3 regions of the Streptosporangium sp. NBC_01639 genome follow, and region 2 is predicted to be linked to each of the others. Evidence: riboswitches for the same ligand, from Rfam matches in the RefSeq annotation. Region 2 holds a riboswitch; each other region holds the start of a gene.

Evidence for each region. A riboswitch is a leader RNA that binds a small molecule or an ion and turns the genes downstream of it on or off. The one in region 2 is predicted to bind cyclic di-AMP.
Region 1: another riboswitch for cyclic di-AMP. It lies ahead of OHA77_RS22170 (NlpC/P60 family protein); the one in region 2 lies ahead of OHA77_RS31615 (coiled-coil domain-containing protein).
Region 3: another riboswitch for cyclic di-AMP. It lies ahead of OHA77_RS28070 (C40 family peptidase); the one in region 2 lies ahead of OHA77_RS31615 (coiled-coil domain-containing protein).

What each region holds. Positions count from the first base shown of each region.
Region 1 is NZ_CP109272.1:4,843,305-4,850,385, reverse strand. Features, by position in the region: gene OHA77_RS22180 (RDD family protein) at 165-1,505, opposite strand; gene OHA77_RS22175 (amino-acid N-acetyltransferase) at 1,630-2,262, opposite strand; cyclic di-AMP (ydaO/yuaA leader) riboswitch at 2,604-2,750, shown strand; gene OHA77_RS22170 (NlpC/P60 family protein) at 2,756-3,802, shown strand; gene OHA77_RS22165 (LuxR family transcriptional regulator) at 3,868-4,116, opposite strand; gene OHA77_RS22160 (helix-turn-helix domain-containing protein) at 4,285-4,899, shown strand; gene lysX (bifunctional lysylphosphatidylglycerol synthetase/lysine--tRNA ligase LysX) at 5,084-6,541, opposite strand; gene OHA77_RS22150 (type III pantothenate kinase) at 6,611-7,081, opposite strand, start outside.
Region 2 is NZ_CP109272.1:6,934,437-6,941,517, reverse strand. Features, by position in the region: gene OHA77_RS31645 (SpoIIE family protein phosphatase) at 1-531, shown strand, start outside; gene OHA77_RS31640 (TIGR03086 family metal-binding protein) at 626-1,198, shown strand; gene OHA77_RS31635 (50S ribosomal protein bL37) at 1,195-1,272, opposite strand; gene OHA77_RS31630 (HD domain-containing protein) at 1,464-2,060, shown strand; gene OHA77_RS31625 (DeoR/GlpR family DNA-binding transcription regulator) at 2,144-2,944, shown strand; gene galT (galactose-1-phosphate uridylyltransferase) at 2,941-4,020, shown strand; cyclic di-AMP (ydaO/yuaA leader) riboswitch at 4,092-4,227, shown strand; gene OHA77_RS31615 (coiled-coil domain-containing protein) at 4,269-5,204, shown strand; gene OHA77_RS31610 (CU044_5270 family protein) at 5,465-6,412, opposite strand; gene OHA77_RS31605 (RNA polymerase sigma factor) at 6,405-6,803, opposite strand; gene OHA77_RS31600 (hypothetical protein) at 6,837-6,977, opposite strand.
Region 3 is NZ_CP109272.1:6,136,505-6,143,585, reverse strand. Features, by position in the region: gene OHA77_RS28085 (Uma2 family endonuclease) at 1-359, shown strand, start outside; gene OHA77_RS28080 (branched-chain amino acid aminotransferase) at 417-1,511, opposite strand; gene OHA77_RS28075 (3-isopropylmalate dehydrogenase) at 1,684-2,730, opposite strand; cyclic di-AMP (ydaO/yuaA leader) riboswitch at 2,873-3,103, shown strand; gene OHA77_RS28070 (C40 family peptidase) at 3,106-3,789, shown strand; gene OHA77_RS28065 (hypothetical protein) at 3,861-4,301, opposite strand; gene OHA77_RS28060 (helix-turn-helix domain-containing protein) at 4,425-6,074, opposite strand; gene OHA77_RS28055 (hypothetical protein) at 6,290-6,550, shown strand; gene OHA77_RS28050 (helix-turn-helix domain-containing protein) at 6,693-7,081, shown strand, end outside.

The DNA of each region.
Region 1 (7,081 bases), 2.1 Mb from region 2:
GGCGCCGGAACGCGACGAGACGACCATAACCTTCCCCCCGGCGGCACGTATGGGTTTTGCACTTCCAACGCGCCGTGGCGGCGTGCCGTTACGGCGCCCGTTTTCCCACTCATACGTGAAATCGGGGCCGGCGGTTCAACCCGCCGACCCCGATTTTCGGAGAACTACTTGGTCTTGACCACGACCGTCTTGGCCACCTTGTCGTGCAGAGCCTGCTGCAGGGGCTTGTCCCACAGCGGCCACAGCACGTCCACCAGCACGAAAATTCCGAGCAGGGAGGTCAGCAGCGTGACGATGATTCCCAGCAGATTGCTGAACGCGTAGACGAGGTAGAAGCCGAACAGCACGAGGGCCCGCTTGGCGGCGCTCCCCATGTCGAGCCCGCCGGTGAGCTGGCCGCCCACCCGGACGACCCTGATGCCCATGATCTGCTTGCCCAGGCTGGTGCCGTTACGCGCCAGCATGAGGATCTCGTAGGCGATGAGGGCCAGCGCGACGATGAGCCCGGACACGAGTCCGTACATGGCGGGACTGCCGTCCACGGTGAAGGTCTCACTGTTGAACGACGGCGCGAACGGCATCGCGGCCAGATAACCCACGATGTTGGCCGGGACGGCCACGATCAGCGAGTCGAGGAGACGGGCCACCAGGCGCTGCCACCACTCCGCGAGGGGCGCCGGGACGCCGGGGGGTGTCACCCCCTGGGGGGCGTAGCCCTGGCCGTAGGCGGGCTGCTGACCGTACGGCTGCTGCTGCCCGTAACCCGGCTGCTGGCCGTAGCCCTGCTGAGGGGGTTGCTGGCCGTAGCCCGGCTGGCCGTAGGGGCCCGTCCCCGGCTGCTGGCCGTAACCCGGTTGCTGGCCGTAGGAGGGCTGCTGGCCGTAGCCCTGCTGCTGGCCGTAGTCCGGCTGAGCGGACTGCTGGCCGTACGGCTGCTGCTGGCCGTAGCCCGGCTGGGCGGGCTGCTGGCCGTAAGGGGACTGCTCCTGCGACTGCTGGCCGTAGCCCGGCTGACCGTAGGGGGACTGCTCCTGCGACTGCTGCTGGCCGTAGCCCGGCTGACCGTAGGGACCCGTCCCCTGCTGCTGGCCGTAGCCCGGCTGGGCGGGCTGCTGACCGTAGGGGGACTGCTCCTGGGCCGACTGGCCGTAGGCGGGCTGCTGGCCGTAGCCCGGCTGACCGTAGGGACCCGTCCCCTGCTGCTGGCCGTAGCCCGGCTGGGCGGCCTGCTGGCCGTACGGCTGCTGCTGGCCGTAGCCCGGCTGGCCGTAGGGGGACTGCTCCTGGGCCGGCTGGCCGTAGGCGGGCTGCTGCCCATAACCCGGCTGGGCCTGGCCCGGGCCGGTGTGCGGCTGTGACGCCTCCGCTCGATATCCCACGATCGTTACATCGGGGTCCTGTCCGTCATGGTCTCGGCCTGCCTGATGCTGTCCGTACTCCGGTTGTCCCGACGGGGTGCGATCGCGGTCGGGATCATCCTGGTACGGCGGCTGTCCGGTGCTCACCGCGTCACCTCACTTCGACTGCGCATGTGCCGTATGTATGTGAGACGCACATGCTTGCTGCAGCACAAGGTATCGACATAGTTATCAACAGTCATCTTTCCGATCAGCGACCATCAAGACGGCGTCAGTGGTGTTCCTGGGTCAGATGAAGCAGCATCCGGGTGTTTCCCAGAGTGTTCGGCTTGACGTGCTCCAGGTCGAGGAATTCCGCGACCCCTTCGTCATATGAGGCGAGCAGTTCGGCGTAGACCTCCGGCGAGACCGGCGTGCCCTGGATCTCCCGGAATCCGTGCCGGGCGAAGAATCCGACCTCGAAAGTGAGGCAGAAGACCCTGCGCAGCCCGAGTTCGCCGGCGGTGCGGAGGAGTTCCGAGACGATGAGGTTGCCGATACCCAGCCCTCGGCAGCCGGGGTCGACGGCGACGGTGCGGATCTCCGCGAGATCCTCCCAGAGCACGTGGAGCGCCCCGCAGCCCACCACGGTGCCCGCCTGCTCGGCGACCCAGAACTCCTGGACGTCCTCGTACAGGGTGACCGTGGCCTTCTCCAGAAGACGACGGCCGGCTCCGCCGTAGGTGTCGACCAGCCGCCGGATGACGTGGACGTCCCGGGTGCGGGCACGCCGCACCCGGACCGCGGCCGGGTCCGGCCCGGCCTCTCCGCGGTCCCGTCCGGGGTCCGCGGCTCCGCCTCCCGGCCCGGCGTTCCCGGTGTCGTGTACGGCCGGCGTCGGGGAATGCTCCGCAACCTGCTCCATGACCGATCAGCGTACGTCCTCGGTGCTTGTGAGTTACGGCTCACCCTTAACTCTCGCCCCGCAGATACCAGATGACCTGTGACATCTCAGCGGCCATGCCGTACCTGACGTGTCGGCGAGGGGTCGGAACTCGCCTTTCCCGTGGTTCTGGACCTGCGAAGACCTCTGCCATGAGCGCCCGAAGGACGGATGGAGCCCGTCTTAATGGGCAAGTTGATCATGAAGATGTGTGATCTCGCCGTGACGTGCCAGTTGTGAAACCTCTACCGACTTTGTAGTTCTGGTTGAGCATGAACCTCCAATTGCACTAATGTCCGTGCTCGATGTCAGCGATGGTAAAAAAAGCTGACCCGCCGAATCCCCGGAACCGGGGAACCGGGGACCCACCCTCGTCCCTGGGGTGAATCCGAGGTGCCACCGGCACCCCGGTAGGGCTGCCTCCGGCCCGAACCCGTCAGCTAACCCGGTAGGCGGCCGAGAGAGGAGCCTGTTGGTGAAGCGCACGCGCAACCTTGAGGGAAGGCGCGAGGGCGGACACGCCCGCCGGGAACACGTCTCACGTGGACTCACCCACCGAATGGTGGTCATCGGGCTGGCATTCGCCTCCCTGACCCTCGGTACCCCTCTGGTCGCGGCCACCGCCGACCCGAAGCCCAATCTTGGAGAGCTCTCCAAGCAGGTCGAGAAGCTGCACACCGAGATCGAGACGCTGAGCGAGCAGTACAACGGCGAGCGGGTCAAGCTCAAGCAGGCCCAGCGGGCCTCGGAGGCGGCCAAGAAGACCCTCGCGGGCAGCGAGTCCGAGCTCGCGGCCCGGCGCACCAGGGCCAGCCTCCTGGCGCAGAGCTCCTACATGACGGGGGGACTGGGCTCGGCCCTCGCCTTCACCCAGTCGAGCGACCCCGACGCCTTCCTCGACCAGGCCACCACGTACTACGCCCTCCAGCAGCAACAGAGCGAGGAGGTCGCCCAGGTCGCTCAGGCGATCAAGACCGCCGAACGGGCGCAGGCCAGTGCCAAGGCGCGGACCAGCGAGGTGAAGAAGCTCCTCGCGGAGATCGGCACCAAGCGCACCAAGATCGAACGCCTGGTCACCAGGGTCGAGAGCAACCTGTTCAGCGAGGTGCGCAGCCGGGCCAAGACCACCATAGGCAGCAGGGTGCGGATCAGCGTGCCGATCGTCGGCGACGGCAAGGCCGCCGAGGCCGCCCGCTGGGCACTCACCCAGCAGCTCAAGCCCTATGTCTGGGGGGCCGAGGGCCCGAACTCCTTCGACTGCTCCGGTCTGGTCATGTGGGCCTACCAGAAGGTCGGCATCAGCCTGCCGCACTACACCGGGGACCAGTGGACCGCGGGCACCCACGTGTCCAGAAACGAACTGCGCCCCGGCGACCTGGTCTTCTTCTACGGTGACCTGCACCATGTCGGGATCTACGTCGGCGCGGGCATGATGATCCACGCCCCCCAGACCGGTGACGTCATCCACATCGCCTCGATCGACAACCGCCCCTTCGCCGGCGGCGTGCGGGTCGCGGACTGAGACAGCCGGCTGCGGGCCGGACCTGGATCGGCTCTCGGGCCGAGACAGACCGCTGCGAGCCGGACCTAGATCAGCCGACGACGGGCGGCCCAGGCCACGGCTTCGATCGCCGTGGCCACGCCGATGCGATCACAGATCCCCCGGAGCCTGCGCCGGACGGTCCGGCCACTGATGTCGAGGCGACGCCCCACCCGGTCCACGGTGACGCCCTTGGCAAGCTCCGCCAGGAGCACGAGATCCTCGGCACTGAGACCGATCTCGCCCATGCCCAGGAGGCTGTCGCCACGACGGGAATCCACTTCCGGGTATGCCATCTAAAGCCGCTCCCCCGCACTGGAAATCAGGCGTGAGTATGTTGGAATCAATAACGCCCCTCAGGAACGGTAAACGCCTTGTTCAAAGGTCGTCAAGTTCCCTTCTCCATAGAGGTGGCGGACGCCATTGACATAGCGATCGCTACGTGAAGTACTCATGATATGTCGGTGCCTTTGCGGTTAAGTCGGAGCGAAGCCAAGACACGCACCCGTGGGCGGCTGCTGGCCGCCGCCGCCGAGGTCTTCACAGAACAAGGTTTCACCGGCGCCTCCGTCGATGAGATCGCCTCCAGGGCAGGTCACACGGTCGGCGCGCTCTACTCTCATTTCGCCGGAAAGGACGAACTCTTCCTCGCGCTCTTTGACGACTACGCGGCCCACCCCCTTGATGACGCCGGGGAAATCGCCTCCCGGCAGGAGGGGGACGAGGCAACTTTTGCGGCATTTGGGGCGTATCTGGCTGGAGTGGCCGACCATCACACGGCGCGGAGCACCCTGGAAATGGAGTTTCTGCGCTACGCGCTGACCCGGCCGGAATTGCTCGACCGGCTGGCCGCCCGCTGGAGGGTGCCCCGGGCGACCGTCGCCCGGCTGGTGGCCCCGTACTGCGGGGGACACGATCCGGTCACCGTGGCGACCGCGATCATCGGGCTTTTCGAGGGGCTGGTCACCCAGCGCCGCATCGATCGCGCCGCGGTGCCGTCCGCGCTGTTCGCCGAGTCGCTGCGCTGGTTGATGGCCGGGCTCGCCCGCACTCCCGCACGACCGGCCGGCACACCCTGAATGCGGGCGCCCGGTGCCGGCCGCCGCTGCCCGGTACACCGCACGTCGTACGGACGCACCCGAGGCCGCAGAACTCCTGGACGGCGGCACTGCGGCCGTCCCGGCGCCGCCGAGCCGTACGGAGCCCGGAGCGTGCCGGTGGTCCGGGGACCACCGGCACGGGAACGGTCATGTCCGGTGCGGCTCAGCCCGCCGGCTTGACGAGGGGGAACAGAATGGTCTCGCGGATGTTCTTGCCGGTGAAGGCCATCACGAGGCGGTCCACGCCGAGCCCCATACCACCGGTGGGCGGCATCGCGTATTCCAGGGCGGTGAGGAAGTCCTCGTCAAGCTGCATGGCCTCGGGGTCGCCGCCGGCGGCGAGCATGGACTGCTCGGTGAGGCGGCGGCGCTGCTCGACCGGGTCGACCAGCTCCGAGTAGGCGGTGCCGAGCTCGGTGCCGAACCCGATCAGGTCCCACTTCTCGGTGAGGAGCGGGTTGTCCCGGTGCTGGCGGGTCAGCGGGGAGGTCTCCAGCGGATAGTCCATGACGAACGTGGGCTGGATGAGGGTGTGCTCGACGAGCTCCTCGAAGATCTCCTGAACGAGCTTGCCCTGGCCCCACTTGGGATCCCAGTGGATGTCGTGCGCGTCCGCGTACTTGCGGACCTGCTCCAGCGGCGTCTCGGTGGTGATCTCCTGCCCCAGGGCCTCCGACACCGACCCGTAGAGGGTGATCCTCGGCCACTCGGGCAGGCCCAGGTCGATCTCCTGGCCCTCGTGGGTCACCACGGAGTGGCCGAGGGCGGCCACCACCGCGCTCTGGATCATCCGCTGGGTCAGGTCGGCCATGTCGTTGTAGTCGAGATAGGTGCCGTAGGCCTCGAGCATGGTGAACTCGGGGTTGTGGGTGGCGTCCGCGCCCTCGTTGCGGAAGTTGCGGTTGATCTCGAAGACCTTCTCGATGCCGCCCACCACGAGCCGCTTGAGGTAGAGCTCGATCGCGATGCGGAGGTAGAGCTCCATGCTGTAGGCGTTGATGTGGGTCTTGAACGGCCGGGCCGTCGCGCCGCCGTGGATCGGCTGGAGCATCGGCGTCTCGACCTCGAGATAGCCTTCCCCGTGCCAGAAGTCGCGCATCGCCCGCACCACGGCGCTACGGGTGTGGGCCGCCTTCCGCGCCTCGTCGTTGACGATGAGGTCCAGGTAGCGCTGGCGGACCCGCGCCTCGGGGTCGGTGAGCCCGGCGTGCTTCTCCGGCAGCGGGCGCAGGCACTTCGAAGTGATCGCCCAGCGGTCGGCGAGGATGGACAGCTCACCCCGGCGGGAGGTGATGACCTCGCCCTCGATGCCGACGTGGTCACCGAGGTCGACGTCGCGCTTCCATGCGGCCAGGGAGTCTTCTCCCACCCGGTCCAGCGAGATCATGACCTGGAGGTCGGCGGAGCCGTCGCGGAGGGTGGCGAAGCAGAGCTTGCCTCCGGTCCGGGAGAGCATGACCCGACCAGCAACGCCCACTTTGTCGCCGGTCGCGGTGTCTACGGGGAGATCGGCATATTTTTCACGGATCTCGACGTTGGTCGCGGTGCGCGGGAAGTTCACCGGATAGGGGTCGACGCCTTCGGAGCGGAGGCGGTCGAGCTTCTCCCGGCGCACGCGCATCTGCTCGGGCAGATCCTCGGCTGGGTTCGTCACTTCATCGGTCACAGGCCAAGGTTACCGATGTCCGCGCTAGGCGGTGTTGCGGTGATAGACCAGCCGGAGTCCGATCAGCGTGAGCCACGGCTCGTGCATGTCGATCGAGCGTGCCTCGCTGACCACCAGCGGCGCCGCGCTGCCGGTGGCGACCACCGTGACGTCGTCCGGGTCGTCGGCCAGCTCGGCGGCCATCCGCTCGACGATCCCGTCCACCTGACCGGCGAACCCGTAGATGATGCCCGCCTGGAGTGCCTCGACCGTGTTCTTGGCGATCACCGAACGCGGCCGGATCAGCTCCACCTTGTGCAGCTGCGCCCCGGCCGCGGCCAGCGCGTCCACCGAGATCTCGATGCCCGGGGCGGTCACCGCGCCGACGTACTCCCCCTTGGCCGAGACCGCGTCGAAGGAGGTCGCGGTGCCGAAGTCGACGATGACGCACGGCCCGCCGTACAGCTGAATGGCCGCCAGCGCGTTGACGATCCGGTCGCTGCCGACCTCCTTCGG
Region 2 (7,081 bases):
GAGCGTGACATCGACGAGGGCATCGGCATGGTGTGCGATCTGCTCGCCGACCGGAACCAGGACCTGGAGGAGGTCTGCGACCGTACGATCGACGCGCAGCGCCCGGGGCACGAACGCGACGACATCGCGCTGCTGCTGGCCCGGGTACGAGAGCTGGGCGAGGACGACATCGTCGAGATCACGCTCGACCCGGACCCCCGTTCCGCCTCGACGGCCCGCCGCTCCGTCCGCGCCACGCTGACCGAGTGGCGGCTGGACGCGATCGCCGACGCCACCGAGCTCATGATCAGCGAACTGGTGACCAACGCGATCAAGCATGGTTCGGGCACGGTCGGACTGCGCCTGCTCCGCGGTCCCACACTCGTGTGCGAGGTGACCGACCACTCTCTCGTGATGCCGGTCATGCGTGAGGCCGGCAGCGAGGACGACACCGGTCGCGGACTCCACCTCATCAACTGGCTGGCCCACCGCTGGGGCTCCCGCGTCACGCCGAAGGGCAAGGTCGTCTGGGTGGAGCAGAGCCTGCCGTGAGACCAAGCGCCGAAGGCGCCGAGCATGCCACTTGGGCACGATGACGACGCTCCTCCCAGGAGTTACGGTCGAAATGACGACTCGGGAGGACATGATGACTATCGATGCCCGTGAGGCCTACCGACGCGCGCTGGACCACTTCGGCGCCCTCGTACACCAGATCAGGCCCGAGCACTGGGACAACCGGACACCCTGCGTGGACTGGGATGTGCGCGCCCTGGTCAACCATGTGGTCGGGGAGAGTCGATGGGCCTCCCACCTGCTTGCCGGACGGCCCGTCGCGGACGTCGGTGACGCCTTCGATGGCGACCTGCTCGGTGACGACCCCGTGAAGGCGTTCGACATCTCGGCGATAGCCGCCGTCCAGGCGATGGGCGAGGAACGATCGCTGACACGCGTCGTCCATCTGTCGTTCGGTGACGTGTCCGGCGAGGAGTACATCAACGAACTGTTCGCCGACGCCCTCATCCACACCTGGGACCTCGCACGCGCCATCGGCGCCGACGAGCGGCTCGACCCTGAGCTTGTCGAGGCCTGCGCCATCTGGTCCGCCGATGCGAAGGAGACGGGCGACCGCCCGACCGCGACCACCGGAGAGCCCCGGTCCGCGGCCTCGGCCGCCGACCTCCAGACCAGGTTGCTCGCCTCATGGGACCGGCACGGCTAGTGGGCCGCCGGCCGCCTGCCGTGGTTGGCCTTCCGTTTCCTCCGTGCCCGGCTCTTACGCGCCCGCCTGCCCATGCCGACCGCCCTTCTTCCAAGGTCCGGCCTTCACATTCCTCCCTGCCTGCCCGCCGTACAAGGCCTTGGATAGATCTGTACGGTTATGGCCCATTCATATTGGTTTTCTGGGGTTTTCCTGCCGACCGGATCCCCGCCGGCCCCGGCAGAGCGGTCGACACGACCACCGGCCATGGTTTTAGGGTTCGCACATGAGTACGGAACTGATGGACCGCTGGAGAGCCCTGGCCGGACCCGAGGCGGAGAATCTCGGCCGGGAACTGATCGCCCGGTACGGCGAGCCGCACCGCAGCTATCACACCGCCGACCACTTGAAGGCCACCCTGGCCCACATCGACATGCTGGCCCAAAACGCCGCGGACCCCGACCTCGTACGGCTCGCGGCCTGGTTCCACGACGCCGTCTACGATCCGCGGCGCGACGACAACGAGGAGCGCAGTGCCCGGCTGGCGGAGCGCGCGCTGCCCGAGATGGGGCTGCCCGCCGATGCGGTGGCCACGGTGGCACGGCTTGTCAGGCTCACCGCCACCCACGACCCCGCACCCGACGATCCGGACGGCGCCGTGCTGTGCGACGCCGATCTGGCGATCCTGGCCACCTCGCCCGAGATCTACACGGCCTATGCGGCGGCCGTACGTCAGGAGTACTCCTTCGTCCCGGACGACGCCTTCCGGGAGGGCCGGGCGGCCGTGCTGCGCTCGCTGCTTGACCGGCCTGCGATCTTCCGGATCGCGGATCTGGAGGCGCAGGCCAGAGCGAACATCCATGCCGAGCTTGACCGGCTGTGAACAGCTATTCACCAGGATTCAACACCGGCAACCGATGGGACTTGTGATAATTTGGTGGAATCTGTTTGATTAGGGAGTGGTCAATGCTCGCCCAGCAGCGGCAGCAGGCGATTCTGGACCGGGTTCGCAACAGTGGCGGGGTCAGGGTCGCCGACCTCGTCCGCGAGTTCGGCGTGTCCGACATGACGATCCGTAGGGACCTCGAAGTACTGGCCGAACGCGGGCAGGTGGCGAAGGTGCACGGCGGAGCCACCGCCGCCGGGCCCGGTTCGACCGAGGAGCCGGGATTCGCCGTCAAGTCGATGCGCCAGCAACCGGAGAAGGAGGCGATCGCCCGGCACGCCGCCCGGCTTGTCCGGCCCGGCACGGCGATCGCGCTGTCGGCGGGGACGACGACCTGGACACTGGCCCACTTCCTGGTCGACGTGCCCGATTTGACGGTGATCACCAATTCGATCTGGATCGCCGACGTCTTTCACCGCTCGCCCCGCGCCGACCGCACCGTCGTACTGACCGGCGGCGTCCGCACCCCCTCCGACGCGCTGGTCGGCCCGGTCGCCGTGGCGGCGATCCGCCGGCTCCACGTGGACACCCTTTTCCTCGGCGTACACGGAATGAGCGCCCGCGCCGGGTTCACCACCCCCAACCTGCTGGAGGCGGAGACCGACCACGAGCTGGTCGCCTCCGCGCACCGCCTGGTGGTGCTCACCGACCACACCAAGTGGGGAACGGTCGGGATCAGCACGATCGCCGAACTGGCCCGGGCCCACGTGGTGATCACCGACCCGGGCCTGCCGGACGAGGCCCGCGACGAGCTCGCCGCCCAGGTGGGAGAGCTGATCATCGCTCAGCCGCAGCCAGAGAACGAGGCCCTCATCCGATGAAGCGCACGATCACCCACCTGGCGGACGGCCGGGAACTGTTCTACTTCGACCGGAACGACGACGCCGACCGCGGCGCGCTCGACGAGCGCGATCTTCCGCCCCGCCCACCGGCCTCCGAACTGCGCTACGACCCGCTCACCGAGGAGTGGATCGCGGTGGCCGGACATCGCCAGGGCCGCACCTTCCTCCCACCGGCAAGCGAATGCCCGCTCTGCCCGTCCACTCCCGGCCACCCGACCGAGATCCCTTCGGGGGCCTACGACGTGGCCGTCTTCGAGAACCGCTTCCCCTCTTTCTCCTTCCAGACGGGTGAACACATCGAGGTCGGAGGGCTGAGCGAGGTCCGCCCGGGGATCGGCCGATGCGAGGTGGTCTGCTTCACCTCCGATCACGACTCGTCCTTCTCCCGCCTGTCCGCCGACCAGGTCGAGCTGGTCATGGAGGCCTGGATCGACCGTACGGCGGAGCTGTCCGCGCTTCCCGGCGTGGAGCAGGTGTTCTGCTTCGAGAACCGGGGCGCGGAGATCGGCATCACCCTGGCCCACCCGCATGGCCAGATCTACGCCTACCCCTACGTGACCCCGCGCACCAGGCTGTCCCTCGGCGCGGCCGGGCGACATCGGGAGCGGACGGGCGGCAACCTGTTCGCCGACGTGCTCGCCGCCGAACGCGAGGCGGAGGTCCGGGTGGTGGCGTCGAACGAGCACTGGACGGCCTTCGTCCCCGCCGCGGCGCGCTGGCCCGTGGAGGTCCACCTCTACCCGCATCGGCAGGTCCCGGATCTGTGCGCGCTGGAGGCCGCCGAGCGGGCGGCGTTCGGCCCGCTCTACACGGACGTGCTCCGCCGTCTGGACGGATTGTTCGGTGTGGCCATGCCGTACGTCGCGGCCTGGCACCAGGCGCCGGCGCGTGTCGGCCGCGACCTTTCCTACGCGCATCTGGAACTGTTCAGCATCCGCCGGGCGCCGGACAAGCTGAAGTATCTCGCCGGATCGGAGGCCGCCATGGGCGCCTTCGTGAACGACGTCCTGCCGGAGGAGACGGCACGCCTGCTGCGATCGATTGTCACAGGATGATCACTGATTGATCTCGGATTAAGGTCGCATTACCTCGTATTTACCACTACCATCCTCACCCATCGGACCTTGTGTCCGATATGCCTAATTCCGGGCGCGTCGCCCGGGAGCCGGGGAACCACCGCATCTGGGGTGAACCACTTCGGTGGAAGGGCTTCCTCCAGCCCGAACCCGTCAGCTAACCCGGCAGGCGTAAGGAGAGGAGAGTCGTGGCGGCTCTGTCCCCCACGTTCCGTCGCCATGCGGCCTTGACCGTTTCCGTGATTTCGGCCCTCACGTTCACCCTGGGCACCGTGTCCACCGGCAACGCGGCCCCCAAACCGGACGAGTCCCAGCTCCGTGCCGAACTGACAACGTTGAACAAGAAGGTCGACAAGCTCATCGAGGCCTACGCGGCCAAGCGCGAATCCCTCAAGAAGGCCCAGGACGCCGAGGGAACGGCCAAGACGGACCTGCGCAAGGCCGAGGAGGCCTACGCCGAAGCCGAGCAGCGGGTCGACTCCATCGCACAGCTCAGCTATCAGAGCAACACAGGCGACCTGCCCTCGCTGCTGTTCTCCACCGACCTGAGCGGTGCTGTGATCATGGAGCAGTTCGCCGCCCAGGAGAGCGCCTCCCTGCAGGGCTTCGCCCGGAGCCGGGACCTCAGGAAACAGGCGGCGGACAGGGCGTCCCTGCTCACCAAGCAGATCACCGAGGAGGCCGGAGCGGTGGAGGTTCAGCGCAAGGAGGCCGAGAAGGTGATCGGCGACATCGAGAAGAAGCTCGACGCGCTCGTCCCCACCGGCTCCGGCCGCCGTGCCGACGGCACCTGGTCTCCCCAGTTGCCCACGGGTGCCGACAACATCACCGACCGCACCCGGATCATGCGCGGAGCCGTTCAGAACCGCTTTCCCCTCCCCTACGAGATCGGCTGCTACCGGGCCGAGAACGACGGCGGCGAACATCCGCTCGGCCGGGCCTGCGACTTCATGATGAGCACCGGCGGGTCGATGCCCTCCGCGGCCCACGTCGCCCTCGGCGACGAGATCGCCGCCTGGGCCATCAAGAACAGGGCCACCCTCGGGGTCAAATACGTGATCTGGCGCCAGCGCATCAACTCCGGCTCCGGTTGGAGCTCAATGTCCGACCGCGGCAGCGTCACCGCCAACCATTTCGACCATGTCCACATCTCGATGCTCTGAGAAGGGGTCGAACAGCATCTGATGCGCGATGGTGTCCAGGGTGAAACAGGTCTCGGTGAGAGATGCCGCACACCTGGTGCTCGCGAACGGCGTGGTGCCGCTGCATCCGCAGGACGCGGTGTTGACCGTACGGCGCGGCACGCGCCGGCAGTGGACTCCGACCTGCCCAGGCGAGATGACTCCATCTCATGGATCGGAGCTGACCGAGGCGGACGACGGCCGCACCGAGATCAACCCCTCGCCCTCGCCCCGGTCAGGCCTCAGCGGGGCCGCTTGTCCGTCCATTCGGTCTGCATTGTGACGGTCCCCTTCGTGGCGTGCGTCAGACCGCCGCTCCAGGGGATATAGAAGCTGGTGTCCCGCAACTGCGCGGCCTCCGGGTCCACGACCAGCTCGACCTGACTGGACGACAGGGTGACCTGAAGCCTCTGCCCACCGCCGTCCGTCTCGCCCAGGCTCCGCACGTTCGGCAACGACGCGATCGCCCGGAACGCGGCGGCGCGGAGGTCCGGTTCGACGGGTGCTTGGCTGATCAGCGAGGTCAGCGCGTAGAAGACATAGTCGTCCTGGTCGCCGTCGGACGGCCGCCCGGCGCTCGTCCTGATATCGCCGCTGTCGACAGCGTCGGCGATCCCCGTCCGCAGCCGCTCCACCAGCGCGTCTGGATCGGCCGGGAGCCGACGCAGTTCCTCATAGCTCATTTCCAGGGGACCGAGCCGGAACGGCCGCAGACCGGTGAAACGTAGTATGGTCTCCTTCCGGCTCAGGGACGGTAGCTTGGCCCAGCTCCGACCGTCTCGCCGGAACCAGTACTCCGCCTGCTTGTCTGCGATCACCTGGCCGCTGTCGTCCTTGTACACCTCGGTGACGTGCCAGTATGCGCCGGACGGTTCGGGCAGGTTCTCGGCGGTGGTGGCGGCTACGAGCAGGACATGTGCGGCGGACAGCGCGGACGCGGGAGACTGCGTGGGTTGCGTGGACTGCGCCGATGGCGCCGGGGCGGTGGGGGACATCGAGCCGGTGACGACCACGATCACGGCCGCCGTCGTGGCCGCCACAGCCAGGCCGCCCGCCAGCCAGCCCGGCCGCCGCCGGGACGGGGTGCGGCCGCGCATCGTGCCTTGGAGCCGGCGCCTACCGCGATCGACCGCCTCTCGCGGTGGCTCCGGCTTGGCCAGGAGAGTACCGATCTCGCGCAGCTCATCCATGGAAGGCCTCCTGATCGAGGGAATCGTTGATCTTCTTGCGGGCCCGGCTGAGCCGGGAACCGACCGTCCCGTAGGAGACGCCGAGCGCCTCGGCCACCTCCTGGTGGGTCAGCTGGCCCAGGGAGACGAGCGTGATGACGTCGCGCTCACCCTTGTTCAGAGTGGCGAGAGCCTTGGCGAGCTGCGGCTTCATGCGCTGGGCGGCCACCGAGTCGACGACCGAGTCCTCGTGGCCACCGGCCTCCGGCTCGGCCGACACGCGGGCCAGTGCCCGATAGTGACGGGTCTCCTGGCGCCGGTGCCGGGCCATCAGGTTCGTGGCTATGCCGAACAGCCACGGGCGCAAACCACCGCGTGCAGGGTCGAACCGGTCACGGTCTCGGAATGCCAAGCAGAACGTCTCCGCTGCTATGTCCTCGCCCGCCTACACGTCCAGCCGTCCGGCGACGTACAGGTAGATGTCGCGGAAATAGCGGTCGTAAACGGCCGTGAACAGTTCCGGATCGGCTCGGAACCAGTGCACGAGCTGGGCGTCGCTCACTTCCTCGCGGGTTTCGGCGGTCATGTGCTGATTTCTGTCATACGGGCATCTCCGGCACAGGGCTCAATCTCGGGTATCACGAATGCTGTCACCGGTACTTCGCCGTAACGCGAGATCTCTTTCCCGCT
Region 3 (7,081 bases), 800 kb from region 2:
AAACCAAGATCTTCCTGAACAGCCAGGCGGATCGCTATGAGCCTGATCTCATCGCCGTCCCGGCCACGGCACGTCAGTGGGATCCCAACCACGTGTACGCGGACGCCACCTTCCTGGTCGTCGAAGTGGTCTCTCCAAGCAGCATCCACGATGATCATTTCGTCAAGCCTCGGAACTGCGCCCGAGCGGGCGTTCCGCTCTATCTGGCCATCGACGCACTTGAGAACAGGGTCAGGCTGCTCAGTTGTCCAAGTGAGGCTGGATACACCGACGAGGTATCGGTGAAACTCGGTGATCCCCTCGATCTTCCGGCACCGTGGAATCTCACGATCGACACCGGCAAGCTGATCGAGGAGTAGGCCGTACGCACAGGGAAGCCCGGCCGGGTGGGAGGCCGGGCTTCTCTCGTGTGCCGGTCAGCAGATCTTGTGGACCCAGCTGTGCGCGTCGGGGCGGGAACCGTACTGGATGCCGACGAGCTCCTCGCGGATCCGGGCGGTGACGGGACCCTGGGTGCCGTCGCCGACCGTCCAGGCGCGGTCGGCGCCCTTGACCGAACCGACGGGGGACACGACCGCCGCGGTGCCGCAGGCGAAGACCTCGGTGAGCTCGCCGGACTCGCAGCCCGCCTGCCACTCCTCGATCGACAGGCGCCCCTCCTCGGCGGTCAGGCCCAGGTCGGCGGCGAGGGCGAGGATCGAGTCGCGGGTGATGCCGGGCAGGAGCGTGCCGGTGAGGGCCGGGGTGAGCAGACGGTCGCCGTAGACGAAGAACAGGTTCATCCCGCCCATCTCCTCGACATAGCGGTGCTCGTTCGCGTCGAGCCAGACCACCTGGGCGCAGCCCTGTTCGACGGCCTGGCGCTGGGCCACGAAGGCCGCCGCGTAGTTGCCGCCGCACTTGGCGAAGCCGGTGCCGCCCGGGGCCGCGCGGGTGTACTCGGTGGACAGCCAGACCGAGACGGCCTTTTCGGCGCCGAAGTAGGCGGCCGCCGGGGAGGCGATCACCATGTACCGATACTCCCTGGAGGGGTAGTTGACACCCAGCGCGGCCTGCGTGGCGATCATGAAGGGGCGCAGGTAGAGGCTATGGCCCGGGGCGGTGGGGACCCACTCGCGATCGGTCTGGACGAGGAGCTCCAGCGACTCGACGAACGTCTCCTCGGGCAGCTCCGGCATGGCCATCCGCTGCGCCGACAGGTTGAACCGGGCGGCGTTGGCGTACGGCCGGAAGGACGCGATCGCGCCGCCCTCCTGGCGGTAGGCCTTCAGTCCTTCGAAGAACTCCTGGGCGTAGTGGAAGACCGCGGTCGCCGGATCCAGGCTCAGTGGTCCGTACGGCATGAGCCGCGCGTCATGCCAGCCCTCGCCCTCGGTGTAGTCGATCGAGATCATGTGATCGGTGAAGGTCTGCCCGAAACCCGGGTTCGCCAGTACCTGCTCGCGCTCGGCTGCGGTGCGCGCGTGGTCGGAGGGCTGCACGTCGAAGCTGAGCTTCTGAGCGGTGGTCATGACGGAAATCCTTCTCTTTGTGATGGTCTGCCGTTGAGTCCATTCTGCAATGGACCGGCTAACGGGAAACTACTGCATTGATGTCGCAAACCGGCAGGGCCGGGACAGACGAAGACGCGCCTGGCGGCTCGAGAGCCGCCAGGCGCGTCTGAGGTGGAGGAAGGCGGCTCTCTCAGCCGGTTACTCGGGCGGCGATGTCGTCGCCGATCTCATCGGTGGTCCGCCCGGCCCGGCCGGCCAGCCGCTCGACCAGATCATCGGCCACCGCCTGCTCGACCCTGGCGGCCTCGCCGGACAGGCCGAGGTGGTCCAGGAGCATGGCGACGGACAGGACGGTCGCGGTCGGATCGGCCTTGCCCTGGCCCGCGATGTCGGGGGCACTGCCGTGCACCGGCTCGAACATGCTCGGCGCGGTGCGGTCGGGGTTGACGTTGCCGCTGGCCGCCAGGCCGATGCCGCCGGCGATGGCGGCGCCGATGTCGGTGAGGATGTCGCCGAACAGGTTGTCGGTGACGATCACGTCGAACCGCTCCGGCTGGCTGACGAAGAACATCGAGGCCGCGTCGACGTGGCAGTAGTCGGTCTCGACGTCGGGATATTCCAGGCTGACCCGGTCGAACGTGCGGGCCCAGAGGTCACCGGCGTAGGTGAGCACGTTGGTCTTGTGGACCAGCGTCAGCTTCCTGCGCGTCCGGCCGAGCGCCTTGTCGAAGGCGTAACGGACGACCCGTTCGACGCCGAAGGCCGTGTTCACCGAATCCTGGGTGGCGACCTCGTGCGCCGTGCCCCGGCGCAGCACGCCGCCGGCCCCGGCGTACGGCCCCTCGGTGCCCTCACGGACGACGATCATGTCGACGTCCTCGGGGCGGGCCTTGCCCAGCGGGGACTCGACCCCGGGGAAGAGCTTGACCGGGCGGAGATTGACGTAGTGGTCGAGCTCGAAGCGGATCTTGAGTAGCAGATCGCGCTCCAGGATGCCCGGGGGCACGCTGGGGTCGCCGATCGCGCCGAGCAGGATCGCGTCGTATCCCCGCAACTCGTCCAGGACCGTCTCGGAAAGGATCTCACCGGTCTTGTGGTAGCGCTTGGCGCCAAGATCGTAGGTGGTGGTCTCCACCTTCGCGCCGACCGCTTCGAGGACCTTCAGGCCCTCGGTGACGACCTCTGCTCCGATCCCGTCTCCGGGGATGACTGCCAGGCGAATGTTACGCGCGTCCATACCGGAACCCTACCGCCCCGTCTCGGTAGACGAACACCCATCTCACCCATCGGACAGTCTGCGCCCGCAAAACCCCCTGATCGTTTTGTCCGCTTTTGCGCGGTCTTGACCCTTTCGTGAAGTTTCGTTATGGTCCTCTGCATTCGAACCGATGCCTAATCCGTGCAGGTCGTCCCCCCTTTCGGTCTGCACGGAGCCGGGGAACCACTTCCGGGGTCCACGGCCGCCCGGGACATCGCTCCGCATGCCGGAGCCGTGTCTCAGGCCGCCTGCACGGGATCCCTTGGGGCGAATCAGCGCTTTTCTCGCGCCGTAGGGCGGCCTCCACGCCCGAGCCCGACAGCTAACCCGGCCGGCCTTATGGAAGGAACCATCTTGTCCGGCAAGATCTACCCCCGTGTCCTGCCCCTTTTCGTGGCCGGCGCCGCCGTGTTCGCGACCCCCTCCCTCGCCCTGGCGGACGCCCCCCTCCCCTCCCCCGAACCCGCCGCCGAGGCTCCGACGATCCCCGGCGCCAAGCCCGCGGCCGAGATCCCGATGCTCACCCCTCCCAAGCCCGCGACCGGGACGCAGACGCTCACCGGCGCCAAGCTGAAAGAGGCCCTCACCGCCAAGGCCCCGGTCCCCGCCTGGAAGAAGGCCGTGAAGTGGGCCCTGTCCAAACGTGGCACGCCGTACGTCTGGGGCGCCACCGGCCACGGCGGCTTCGACTGCTCCGGCCTGATGCTCCGTGCCTACGGCGCCGCCGGGATCAAGCTGCCCCGCGTCACCTACGACCAGTACGCGGCGTTCTCCAAGAAGGTCTCCTGGAAGAACCTCAAGCCCGGCGACCTGGTCTTCTTCCACGGTCTCGGCCATGTCGGCATGATCAGCAAGCCCGGCTACATGGTCCACGCCCCGCAGACCGGCGACGTGGTCAAGGAGGAGAAGCTCACCGCCTGGCGCCGTGACAGCTTCGCCGGCGCCGTCCGCCCCGACCGTGAGGGCGTCAAGCTCTCCATCGAGCAGGCCAAGCTCGCCGCCGCACCCGCCCCCACGACGCTCGCGGCCCAGTCCTGAGCAGTGGGGCGCCGCGTGAACGGGAGGCGAGGCACCCGGCGCATCGGGTGCCTCGCCTCCGTGTACTGCGGCTATTCCTTCTTCCACTCGCCGCATTTGACGTCGCCTGTGCGGTACTTGACGCACGCCCGGACACCGTATCCAGGATTGGACAGGTACTGGACCCCCGCGAAGTAGGTGCCGTCCCCTTGCGAGACCACCGTCTTCGGTCCGCAGATCCGCCCGTCGGTGCGCTCCAGGTAGATCTTCATTCCCTTCCACTTGGTCGTTACCGTGGCAGCGTTCTTGTCCGAGATACGCAGCTGTGAATGCTTCACCTTGGTCGATCCGAACGTAAAGCTGTAGGGAGAGCCGAAGGTGTAGGAGTAATCCGGATACCCCGGTCCTGATGCACACTTGCTCGCCGCGGCGAACTCTCGATCTTCTGTCATTTCAGCATGTGCCGCGGGCCCAACGGACAGTGCGACGACCGAAGCCAAAGCCGTGACAGCGGCCGACCTCCATCGGTTCATGCCAACCACCCCTTGCCGTGTTCGGCACCGCAGTTGCGATGCCTCCACCACCGTCTCCGGCGGTGGCCACGAGTGACAAGCGGTTCATCGTCCCGTGTCGTGGTGGGACATCCGTGCACGCGACTACCAGCCATTTCGTCCCGAGCGCGGGACGGCATCATCGGCCCGATAAGTGATCAGCAAGGGCGTCTCGGTCACCCGAATCGAGTCGCCTGGTCGCAGCGCTGCGGTCGTGCCGTCGATGCCGGTGAGTGATTCGGCACCGGGGCCCGCAGTGGTATCCGCCGTACCCGTATGGGTCCAGCGGACGATCAATCGGCGGTCCGTCTCGTCGATGAACTCACACTGCCACGCGTTGCCGGGCAATCCTGCGGGAGACCCCTGCCCGCAGCCGCGCAGCCGGGTCCCGACCAGCCACCGCTGGAGCGTCTCCACCGCGAGTCCCGCCCCGGTCGGCGGGGTCCCCTCCGCCTGCAGCACCAGCGGTAGCCGACCGGATCCCCAGTTGTAGAAATACATCCGCGCCAGGCCGAATTCTCTGCCGTAGAGCCCGGCGAGATAGAAACGCATCGCGTAGTCGACGGAGCGTCGCCGATCGAGCGAGCCCTGCAGGGGGATGTCATACGTGGTGCCCGTATTCCACAACGCAGGATGGACGCCGGCCGCGTGCATGGTGCTGTCAATCTCGGTGAGCAGCCGCACGAGCGTCTCCGGCGGGTCGGTGGCGTGGCGCTGGTGCAGCTTCACGCCGGCGGCGTCGCAGTGCTCATAGCCTCCCAGCTCGGCGAACCTGCGCAGGATGTCGCGCCCTTTGGCCTGCCACAGCTGTCCCATGGAGGGGCACACGATGACAGCGTCGGGGTCGGCGGAACGCACAATCGTCGCTGCCCTTCGCGTCATCTCCACCAGAGTGTCGACCGACCCAGAGTAGAACCTCGGGTCGGTGGCATAGGCCCACAACTCGTAGGCTTCCAGCCTGCCCCGATATCGCTCGACGAGAGCACGGACGAATCGGTCCCAGTCGGCTAGGTCGTCCGGCGGCGCGGTACGCGAACCATCAGGGTAGGCGCCTTTCGGCGAGTTCGGTGCTGCCCACTGCGGCGTACCGCCCAGCACGAACAGCGCGGGCAGGTCCGCGTGCCGCGCACCGTCGACCAGCCTGTCGAGCGTGGCCCAATCGAAACGGTCCCGCTGCGGCTGCAGGTTCGCCCATCGCGTGTGGCTGTCCCACAACCGCACGCTGCCAACCCTGAACGACGGCATCGCGCCGGTGGTGCTGTTCGTCGTCACGCCGAACAGCGCCGAGGGCACCGAATCCGGATCCGTCACCCAGGAGAGAGCGGCAATCGGTTCGGTGGACGCGACACCAGTCGTGTTCGGCGTGCTCGAATGGACCAGGAGGAACGTGAGTAGGACAAGCGCGGCGAGCGCCCCGACCGTCAACCGCCTGTGGCGCCGACCGGCGGCCTGTGGCCTGCTTGCCCTTATGGCGGGCGGGTCCTTCATCGGTCGCGACGGCTGCGGAGATTTCCCGGTCGAGCACCGCCACCGGAGTAGCAGGTCGTTCAGCTCCTGGCCGGAGGCGCCGCATGCCTGACCGATCTTCGCCACCAGTTGGTAGTCCGGCGGGTTGCCACGCCCGGTGCAGTAGCGATGCAGCGCGGAGCTACTGGTGTAGGTCCGCCGGGCCAACTCCGCATAGCTCAGGCCGCTGCGCTGCTTCAACTCCGACAAGAGCCCGGCAAGGTCATCCCGTTGCCGCTCCACGGCCATGCCGATGCCCCCCGTGGCTAGCGCCTCCGCGACAGGCTGCCACGATATGTCCCATCGTGAAGCCGAAACGGCGGACTAACTAATGTCCTGCGCCGTAAATCCTTCGGGTTGTGCGGCAGGGTCCACGGCTGGCTGATGGTCGCAGTCATCGTGCTGCTGAAGGTTCGACCCCTTCTGGTCGTGTCGCTCGATCCGGGTCCGCAGGTCCTCGAGGGATGAAGATCCACGACTGGTACTGCCAGGGCTTGAGTGCGTCGGCGGCCAGGATGCGGCGGACGGTGTCGACGTTCACTCCTTGGCTGATGCGACTGCGCTACGGAGGCTCAGCCCACCGCTGGGACTTTGCCATCTATTCGGCAGGCAAGGACAGCTATGAGGACCGGATCTGGTCCACCGGCAGCCCGCAAGAGGCCCTCGACCTTGTCTGCGACATCTACGCCACGAACACCTGGCCGCTGAGCCAGCCCGGCACATGATCAGCTTTCAGGTCAACCGCCGAGACTTCCAAAGTCGACCACTTAGCCGACATGGCGCAATGATTCGCAACATAACAAGATATTTCACAACTTCGGGCGTACCGTCGCAGCCAACACCCCCCAACAGTGACGAAGTGGCTCGATGGCAACCTCCACACGCATCGACGAGGCAAAAGGCATTCTCGCGGCGCGTCTGCGCGCGCTCCGCTCGGACGCCGGCCTGACCGGGCGGGCACTGGCCGCGCGGACCGGTCTGGACCACACGAAGATATCCAAGATCGAGAACGCCGTTCAGATGCCGAACCAGACGGACATCCGGGCGTGGTGCAGGGCGTGCGACGCCGACGAGCAGGTAGTCGATCTGATCGCGGCGGCCCAGAACATCGACGCCATGTACACGGAGTGGCGGCGTCTGGAGGAGACGGGACTCGGACGTGTGCAGCGTTCGTTCCAGCCTCTGTACGAGAAGACCAGCCGGTTCCGCGTGTGGCAGCACTCGGCGATCCCCGGCCTGCTCCAGACCGCCGGATA